One region of the Clostridium sp. CM027 genome, then DNA from elsewhere that is predicted to be linked to it. Evidence: riboswitches for the same ligand, from Rfam matches in the RefSeq annotation. Region 1 holds a riboswitch; the other holds the start of a gene.
What was found. A riboswitch is a leader RNA that binds a small molecule or an ion and turns the genes downstream of it on or off. The one in region 1 is predicted to bind glycine.

Region 1 (5,035 bases):
TAATGCTTTAGCTTCTGGAACAATGCTAGAGCTCATAATCAATTCTAATTGTTTTAACAACATACCCCATAGAGAATATTTACATAACATATTCACCGAATGCGTTATGTAAATATATTCTATAACAATGATAAAAAAATGTAAACAATATGATTTAAAACCATAAATTACAATTAAATTTACGCTGCAAATTTAATTGTAATTTATGGACTATCATTGCTTACAGAAGTGAACAACAAGTTAATAAAGTAATCGATGAAAACGAATCTGATATAAAAGAAAAAAATACATACAAAATGAAACTTGCAACATTAGAAGGTTATAAAAAGTTAAATAACAGTAACACACTCTGATTCAGAAATCTATACCTGAAAAACAGTTATAATTCCAATATAATGCATAATGTTCATTGTGAATAAACTGTAAATATAGTAAAATAATATTATGTTTTATATATTATGGAGGGAATGAAAATGAATTGCAAAAATGTGTGATTAGTTTAGAGGTTTATTATTTTTTTAATTATTTACAATAAGAAAGTGAAGGTGAAGGACATGCTATACATAGGAATTGACATTGGATCAACTGCTTCTAAGGTATGTATTCTTGAACATGATAAAATTAAAAATACTTTTATTTACCCAACAGGTTGGAGTAGTGTCAAAACAGCTGAGGAAATAAAACAAGCAATAGAAAAGCTAGGAATGACCTCTAGTAATAGTAAAATAGTTGCAACAGGGTATGGAAGGGTTTCTGTACCCTATGCAGATAAAACAATAACTGAAATAACTTGCCATGCAGTTGGAGCGTATTACTTATTACATGAAGATTGTACAGTTATTGATATAGGTGGACAAGATACAAAAGTTATAACTGTTGAAAGTGGTAAGGTTACAAATTTCTCTATGAATGATAAGTGTGCAGCTGGCACTGGTAAATTTTTAGAATTAATGGCTGGAACACTAGGATTCGATATTGATGAACTTTGCACTGAAGCCGCAAAGGGGAGTGGAACAACTATCAGTTCAATGTGTACCGTTTTTGCAGAATCTGAAGTCATTAGTCTTATTGGTAGTGGAAAAAAACGTAAAGATATTGCATTTGGTGTTATAGAATCTATTACAGGTAAAGTAAAATCTCTGTGTCAAAAACATTCTGATTCACATAATTATTTCTTAACAGGAGGACTTTGCGATAGCCCATTTATTGTGGATCAACTTTCAGAAAAATTAGGTTCACCTGTAGCTACTCAAAGAATGGCAAGATATGCAGGTGCTATTGGAGCGGCTATAATGGCAAGCAGAATTGAAGAAAATTCTAATGAAGCATTATAACGGAGGGGGATATATTAATGAATAACTTACCAGAAAAATTTGAGGATTTTAGTGAAGCAAGAAGAAATGCTTTTTTAAGCATCAAGAATTTAAAAGATGAAGGCAAGAAGGTTGTGGGGGTGTTTTGTACTTTCACACCAACAGAAATAATAATGGCCGCAGATGCTATTGCAGTTTCATTATGCAGTATGACTGAGGAACCTATAGCTGATGCCGAAAGGGATTTACCAAGAAATCTATGCCCATTAATTAAAGCATCTTATGGCTTTGCAATTACAGATAAATGTCCATTTTTCTATTTTTCCGATATGATTGTTGGAGAAACTACATGTGATGGAAAGAAGAAGATGTATGAATATTTAGCAGATATTAAGAAGACTCATATTATGCAGCTTCCTCAAAACTGTAATGATGAGGATTCTTATAAACTATGGAGCAATGAATTAGTAAAGCTAAAGAAGTGTCTAGAAAATTTTTATGGTGTTGAAATTACGGATGAAAAGATTAAAATAGCGATTAAGCTTAAAAATAGGGAAAGAGTAGCTCTAAGAAAGTTTTATGAGCTAGGCCAGCTAGAACCACCAGCAATTACAGGCTACGAAATGCATAAGGTTCTATCTGGAGCAGGATTTAAATTGGATAAAGAAGTATTGATAAAAGATCTTGAAAGCATAACAAGTGAGTCACTAGATAGGTATAATAGTGGGGAAAGAAAAGTTTCGAGTGATGCAAAGAGAATACTTATTACAGGATGTCCTCTAGGACAAGGAACTGAAAAAATAATTAAGGCAATAGAAGAGAATGGTGGAGTAGTGGTATGCTATGAAAACTGCGGTGGAGCTAAAACAACAGAGACATTGGTTGATGAAAACAAGGATCCTCTTTACGCTTTAACAGAAAAATATTTAAATATTGGATGCTCTTGTATGACTCCAAATGATAACAGAATAGATTTGTTAGAAAAGTTATGTAAAGAATATAAAGCTGACGGAGTAATAGATGTAATACTTCAAGCTTGTCATACGTATAATGTAGAAACTCTTAGATTAAAAAGAGTTTTGAACAAGAAAAATATTCCATATATGAGCATTGAAACAGATTATTCTCAAGCAGATATAGGACAAATTAATACAAGAATGTCAGCATTTATAGAGATGTTATAATATAAATGATTTAGATGGATATTATTTCAATTTATAGATAGTATTTGAATTAAAAGCTTTACATTGTTAAAAAAAAGACTATAATAAAGTTGTAATAACTTTTAAATATTGATAGATGATGTTTTCGGGAGATTAAGCTTAAGCTTAGTTATTTAATATAACATCCTTAAATGGATAGCCGAAGGGCCAAGTATTACATGCGCTGTAATATGAATATCTCAGGCAAAAGGACCGAAGATTGATATACCTCTGGAAAGCAATTGCACCGAAGGAGTAATTCTCTCAGGTAAAAAGACAGAGATAAAGGCTTAAATGAGCTTCTTATCTTTGTCTTTTTTTATGCGCAAGCGGAAATAAATTGAATTAATGTATTTGTAAGGGGGGGATTAATTGATAGAAGAAGTATTGATTGTAACTAATAACCCATTATGTCTAGACAAATTTGGTGAAAAATATAAAGTCGAATTTTTAAGTACTGGAATAATGAATGTACTAAAAGCTGTAAGAAATCATATTCATAAGGGACACCTTTTGCTCACACATCCGCTTTCTAGTAGCATAAAGCCAAATGAAACGCCCTACAAAACTGTAATAATAACAAAATCAAAAAAAGAAGTAATAGATTTACAGTCAGTTAATTTTATTGAAGAATCAATACACACAACTGAAAAATTCATTAAAGATAGGGGAACACCAGCATGGTCAGATGCGGTGCGAAATGATTTCATGTTAATAGATTACGATATTATAAGTCATGGTCTAAATTGAAAATAAATGCAATATACTGGGAGGGCTTAAAATGGAGCATATCTATGACACTATAATTATAGGAGGTGGCCCAGCTGGGCTATCGGCAGGGCTTTACGCATCAAGGTCAAAACTTGATTCTATAATAATTGAACGAGGAAAATTTGGAGGACAGGCCGCAATAACAGATGAACTTGCAAATTATCCTGGCTCAATTGAAGAGTGCACTGGTCCAAAATTGATTAAAAGAATGAGAACTCAAGCCGAGGAATTTGGTACAAAGTTTGCAAAAGATACTGTAGAAAATATTTTACTTGAAGGTGAAATAAAAACTGTTAAATGCAAAAAAGAAACATATAAGGCTAAAACTATTGTAATTGCAACAGGCGCTTATCCCAGATTAGCAGGTTTTAAAAATGAAAATGAGCTACGGGGCAAGGGAATCTCATATTGCGCTACCTGTGATGCTGATTTCTTTACGGAGCTCGATGTAGCCGTAAATGGCGGTGGAGATTCCGCCATAACTGAAGCAATTTATCTCACAAAGTTTGCAGATAGTGTAACAGTAATTCATAGAAGAGATGAATTAAGAGCTTGTAAATCAATTCAAGAAAAAGCTTTTGCTAATCCAAAAATCAAGTTTATATACGACTCAGTTATAGATGAGGCAGAAGGCGATGAAATACTTGAAGGCCTTAAGGTCAGAAATGTTAAAACAGGCGAAGTTCAAAAAGTGAAGGTTGATGGATGCTTTGTATTTGTCGGATACATTCCTATTTCAGAAATATTCAAAGGTAAGGTCAATATGGATGAAAGTGGTTATGTAATGACGAATGATGATATGGTAACCAACATTCCAGGCGTTTTCGCAGCTGGAGATATTAGGGTCAAGAATTTGAGACAGGTTATAACTGCAGCAGCTGATGGCGCAATAGCAGCAACTTCTGCAGAAGTATATATAGCAAATAAATAGAATTAGGGGGTATTTAAAATGATTAGTTTGACAAAGGAAAATTTTGATGAGGAAGTAGTATCTTATTCTGAAAAAGCAGTATTTGTTGATTTCTGGGGTGACAAATGTGAAGTATGTAAGGAACTTATGCCTGGAGTACACGAACTAGAAAACAAATATAGCGATAAAATCAAATTTGCAAGTCTTAATATCGGTGGTTCTAGAAGACTCGCTATATCTCAAAGAGTACTTGGACTCCCAACGATGATAATTTATAAAAATAACGAAAAAATAAGCACTATTACCCCTGAAAACATCGAAACAATTGATGATGTAGAGAATTTTATTAAAAGCGTTTATGAAACATTGTAATAAATGGCTAAACTATTTCGGAGGTGGAAACTTTGCGTTTAGAACTTGGTGAAATTAAAATTAATGATGTTCAATTTGGCACTTGCACAAAGGTTGAAAAGGGAGTTATTTTTGTAAATAAAGAAGAACTGCTTGCACATATAGGCGGAGATGAAAGAATTGAAAGTATTAGCATTGAAATTGCAAGACCCGGAGATGAGACAAGAATAATTCCAGTTAAAGACGTTATTGAGCCAAGGGTAAAGGTATCAGGTAGCGGTGGGATATTTCCAGGATTTATAAGCAAGGTTGATACAGTTGGAAATGGAAGAACAAATGTTTTGAAAGGCGCAGCTGTTGTAACTACTGGAAATATTGTTGGGTTCCAGGAAGGAATCATTGACATGAGTGGAATTGGTGCTAAATATACACCATTTTCAAAATTAAACAACGTTGTAATAACATGTGAAACAAAGAAAAGCGTACTT
Region 2 (5,035 bases), 1.2 Mb from region 1:
ATGGGGACAGGCAAACAATTTGCATTTACTCAGATGATTTACGGGGTATTAAATATGGCGTTGCTTTTTTGTATGTATTATGCAAGTTATTTTTGCGCAAAACATGATAGGAAATCAGCATATAAATATATTTATATGGCACTAATTGTGGCAATGATATTTTTAATATTGCAGTTTAAAATATTAATAAATTTTAGATAAGGATGAGAGATATGGAGCTTAGTATAAGATTAAAATGGATTGCAAGTATGATAGAAGAATGTGATAGTGTTATCGACGTAGGCACGGATCATGGGTATGTTCCTATTAATTTAGTGAAAAATGGTGTAATAAAAAAAGCTATTGCTTCTGATATAAATAAAGGGCCTGTTGAGAAGGCCAAAAATAATATTATTCACAATAATATGCGTGGTCAAATTATTTGTAGACTGGGAAGTGGACTATCTACAGTTGAAAAGGGAGAAGTCCAGGTAGCTATTATTGCAGGAATGGGTGGCAATTTAATAAGAGACATTTTAGAAGCTGACTTAGATGTTGTTAAACAATTTAATTATATGATACTTCAGCCAGTTCAAAATGCTGAGGTTTTGAGAGAATATTTATATGTCGCTGGGTATGATATCCTTGATGAAGAAATTTGCAATGATGATGGTAGGTTTTATGAAATTATCAAGGCAAGGTATAATACTAAACCAGTAGAAGTAGACAGTATATATTACGAGATAAGTAAAATATTATTAGATAAAAAACAATTAGTAATGCAAAAATTTATAGAATATAAGTTGCAAAAATATTCAAAAATATATGATACTTTAAATGAAGATACAATTTTATCTAAAAATAGAAAACAACAACTTTATCTTGTTATAATACGGCTTAAGGAGTTTTTGAAATGCTTTTAAAAGTAAGTACTATTGAGCATATTATGCAGCAGGTTGCTCCACATATACTAAAAGAGGATTATGATAATGTAGGATTAATGGTTGGGGATAAAGATGCGCAGGTTACAAAAATTTTAATTGCATTAGATTGTACAATGGACGTAATTCGCGAGGCAAAGAATAAGGGGTGCAATTTTATATTGACTCATCATCCTCTTCTTTTTGTTAAACCCAAAACTATTACCACAGACACTTTAGTAGGAAAAAAAATTATTGAGCTAATTGTGAATGGTATAAATGTATATGCTAGTCATACAAATTTAGATTCAGTTAAAGGCGGACTTAATGATATTGTCACAGAAATTTTAGGGTTTACTAATTATAAGGTAATAGAGAATTCAACAATTCAAGGGTATAATAATGGTGATAATGGTATTGGAAGGCTAGTGATTCTGGATACCCCAATTTTATTAATGCCCTTATGTGAAAAGGTTAAAGAACTTTTAAATACTGAGTATATTAGGTATGCAGGCGACCATAATAAAGTAATAAAAACCATTGCGATTATAAATGGCAGTGGAGAAGACTTTTTTGAGGAGAGCATAAAATTGGGTGCAGATTGCATTATTACAGGAGATACTAAATACCATCATGTTAGTGATTTATTAGAAGAAAACATAGCGCTGATTGATGCTGGGCATTTTGCAACTGAGTGGACACCACTCATAATATTTGCAGAAAAGTTCAAAAAGCAACTGATAGAAAATGGATATGACAATGAGGTTATAATTTCTAAAAATACACATGATCCATATAAAGTTAAGTAATAATAAAATACTATTTGCTTTTATTTTAATAGTATGATATCATTGGTTTTACGAGTAAGCCAGACAATCGCTGCTAATTATTGCGTGCGATAATTAGGAGAGGAAAGTCCGAGCTCCATAGGGCAGGGTGCTGGATAACACCCAGTGAAGGTGACTTTAAGGAAAGTGCAACAGAGATATACCGCTAAAGGCATTCAAAAGTTTAGTTTTTCTAAATTTTTGAATGTACTAGCAAGGATGGAAAGGCGAGGTAAGAGCTCACCAGCGCAATGGCGACTTTGCGGCTATGTAAACCCCACCTGGAGCAAGATCGAATAGGAGAACATTATGAGGCTGCCCGTCTCGTTCTCGGGTGTATCGCTTGAGCCTATTGGTAACAATGGGCCTAGATAGATGATTGTCTAATACAGGACTCGGCTTATAGGCTTAGTCGTACCAAAAAACACTCACTTTACAGTGAGTGTTTTTTTTATTGACTAAAAATTCAAAATATGTTATAGTCATGCGAAGTATTACAAATTAATAATTTCGGATGAAGATATTTGGAGAGAGATGTATAACATCCACCGAAGAAGTTAAACTTTCAGGTATCCATTTTTGGAGAAGTACTGATATCGGACGAACCTCTGGAGAGACTTATATAAGCACCGAAGGAGAAAGCTAAACATTATTTAATTACATATTATTTGTATGAAATTTAATAGTGCATTAGTGAAACTCTCAGGTAAAAGGACAGGGTTATTTTCAAGAGGTCATTTTATTTTGATCTCTATTTTTTGTGTGCTTTAAAAAATAATGGTCTCACAGAGTATTAATTGGTATAAATATATTCTTTACACAAGAAATTTTTTATCTGAAAAAATTTTAATAACTAGAAGGAGCGTGTGTTTATGGATTTTTTATCAATTATTAAAGGTATTAACGGTGTTTTGTGGGGGTATGTACTAATATTTTTGTTATGTGGTACTGGAATTTACTTTACAATGACGTTAAAATTTGTTCAAGTAAGAAAATTTAAAGATGCATTTAAAAAGACTTTTGGAGGAGCTAAATTCGGCAATAAAGCAGGAAAAGATGGAATGTCATCCTTTCAAGCCATGACAACTTCAATAGCGGCTCAAGTAGGAACAGGAAATTTAGCAGGAGCCGCAACTGCTATAGCATCAGGAGGACCGGGTGCTATATTCTGGATGTGGCTAAGTGCTTTCTTTGGCATGGCAACTATTTTTGCGGAAGCAGTGCTTGGTCAAAAGTATAAACAGACAGTTGACGGTGAGGTGACGGGAGGACCTGCTTACTATATTAGTAAAGGCCTTGGGAGTAAAAAGTTGGCAGCATTTTTCTCAGTAACTATAATAATTGCATTAGGATTTATAGGGAATATGGTACAATCTAACTCAATAAGTGCAGCAATAAGCCCAAATACCAATATTCGTATAATCATTGGTGTGATAGTTGCAGCATTAGCGGGTATGATTTTTATTGGAGGAGTAGGCCGAATTGCAGCCTTTACTGAAAAAGTAGTTCCGTTTATGGCTATATTTTACATACTGGGTAGTTTAGGAATCATTATAGTGAATTTTGCTAATTTAGGACCAGCATTTAAAATGATATTTGTAGGAGCTTTTAACCCTAAAGCGGCTACTGGCGGTTTAATAGGAGTTGGCGTAAAAGAAGCTATGAGATACGGCATTGCAAGAGGTTTATTTTCTAATGAAGCTGGAATGGGGTCAACACCACATGCACACGCAGTTGCAAAAGTTAATCATCCAACTGAGCAGGGACTCGTTGCAATAGTATGTGTATTTATTGATACCTTTATAATTTTAACATTAACTGCACTTGTTATATTAACTACAGGAGCATTAGATGGAAAAACTACTGGTATAGCGTTAACTCAAAAAGCTTTTTCGAATGGTATGGGAAGTCTTGGAGGTCCATTTGTAGCTATAGCGTTATTTTTCTTTGCTTTTTCTACCATAGTAGCTTGGTATTTTTTTGGAGAGGCAAATGTTAAATACTTATTTGGAAAAAAAGCGTTAACGACATATAGAGGATTGGTTCTTGTATTTATAGTATTAGGAGCAGCTCTAAAGGTTGATCTAGTTTGGGAACTCGCTGATACTTTTAATGGATTAATGGTTATACCGAATTTAATTGCATTATTAGGTCTTGGAGCTTTAGTTAAAAAGACTTTGAAAAATTACGAAAATGATTTTGAAAAGAAAAACTAATTTTATAATTTTCTTTTTAGAAAAAAACAGGATGGCAGATTTATGCCATCCTGTTTTTTTGTTAGTATTAAAACAATGAAGTATGGAACTACATTAAGATAAGAAATTTCATAATTACTATAATATTATTAAATTTCGTAATTTAATAATATTATAGAAAAATTAAAAACCACTTTATTCTAAAATATGCTTTTATAATTAGATGAAGTATATTATAATGTGATTATAACGAATTATAAAAGAAAATCATTGTTTAATATTCGTATAAATATAAATTTTGGAGGTATTAATCATGAAAGATAAGATATATAGGTTATATGTAGAGAAAAAAGCGAACTATAATGTTGAAGGTGAAAAAAAACTAAGAGATATAAAAATAAATTTAGGTATATCGAACTTGGATGGGCTTAGACTAGTTAATAGATATGATGTTATGGGAATAACCAAGGAGCAGTACCTAATGTCAAGGAATACAATATTTTCAGAACCTACAGTAGATCAGGTTTATGATGAAGAGTTAGATATTCAAAAGTACGATACTGTATTTGCTATTGAATTTTTGCCTGGACAATATGATCAGAGGGCAGATTCAGCTGCTCAATGTATACAAATTTTAACTCAAGAGGATAAACATATAGTTAAAAGTGCAAGAGTTATAGTGTTAAAGGGAAATATTACTAATGACGAACTAAATAAAATTAAAGAGTATTGCATAAATGCCGTAGACTCTAGAGAAACAGGGTTTGATAAACAGAATGATTTACAGCAAAGGTTTAATGAGCCAGAACAAGTAAAAACAGTAGAATCTTTTATTGAGATGAATGATACGGATTTAAAAGAGTTCTTAAAAAGTAATGGACTTGCTATGAGCTTTGAGGATTTGAGATATTGTAGAGATTATTTTAAAGAAACGGAAAAGAGAGACCCATCTATAACGGAGATAAAAGTTATAGATACGTATTGGTCAGATCACTGTAGGCACACAACTTTTAATACTGTAATTGAGGATGTTTACATAGAAGATGGTAAATATTCTAAACCAATTAAGATGGCTTACGCGGAATATTTAAATACTAGAGAGTTTGTTTATGAT

Region 2: another riboswitch for glycine. It lies ahead of KTC92_RS00915 (sodium:alanine symporter family protein); the one in region 1 lies ahead of KTC92_RS06695 (GrdX family protein).

The regions. Positions count from the first base shown of each region.
Region 1 is NZ_CP077725.1:1,392,275-1,397,309, reverse strand. It holds gene KTC92_RS06710 (hypothetical protein) at 1-1, opposite strand, end outside; gene KTC92_RS06705 (acyl-CoA dehydratase activase) at 555-1,334, shown strand; gene KTC92_RS06700 (double-cubane-cluster-containing anaerobic reductase) at 1,352-2,497, shown strand; glycine riboswitch at 2,737-2,805, shown strand; gene KTC92_RS06695 (GrdX family protein) at 2,888-3,265, shown strand; gene trxB (thioredoxin-disulfide reductase) at 3,297-4,217, shown strand; gene KTC92_RS06685 (co-chaperone YbbN) at 4,236-4,568, shown strand; gene KTC92_RS06680 (glycine/sarcosine/betaine reductase component B subunit) at 4,601-5,035, shown strand, end outside.
Region 2 is NZ_CP077725.1:184,734-189,768, forward strand. It holds gene KTC92_RS00895 (PH domain-containing protein) at 1-201, shown strand, start outside; gene KTC92_RS00900 (class I SAM-dependent methyltransferase) at 213-902, shown strand; gene KTC92_RS00905 (Nif3-like dinuclear metal center hexameric protein) at 893-1,708, shown strand; RNA gene rnpB (RNase P RNA component class A) at 1,760-2,145, shown strand; glycine riboswitch at 2,325-2,454, shown strand; gene KTC92_RS00915 (sodium:alanine symporter family protein) at 2,599-3,942, shown strand; gene KTC92_RS00920 (phosphoribosylformylglycinamidine synthase) at 4,235-5,035, shown strand, end outside.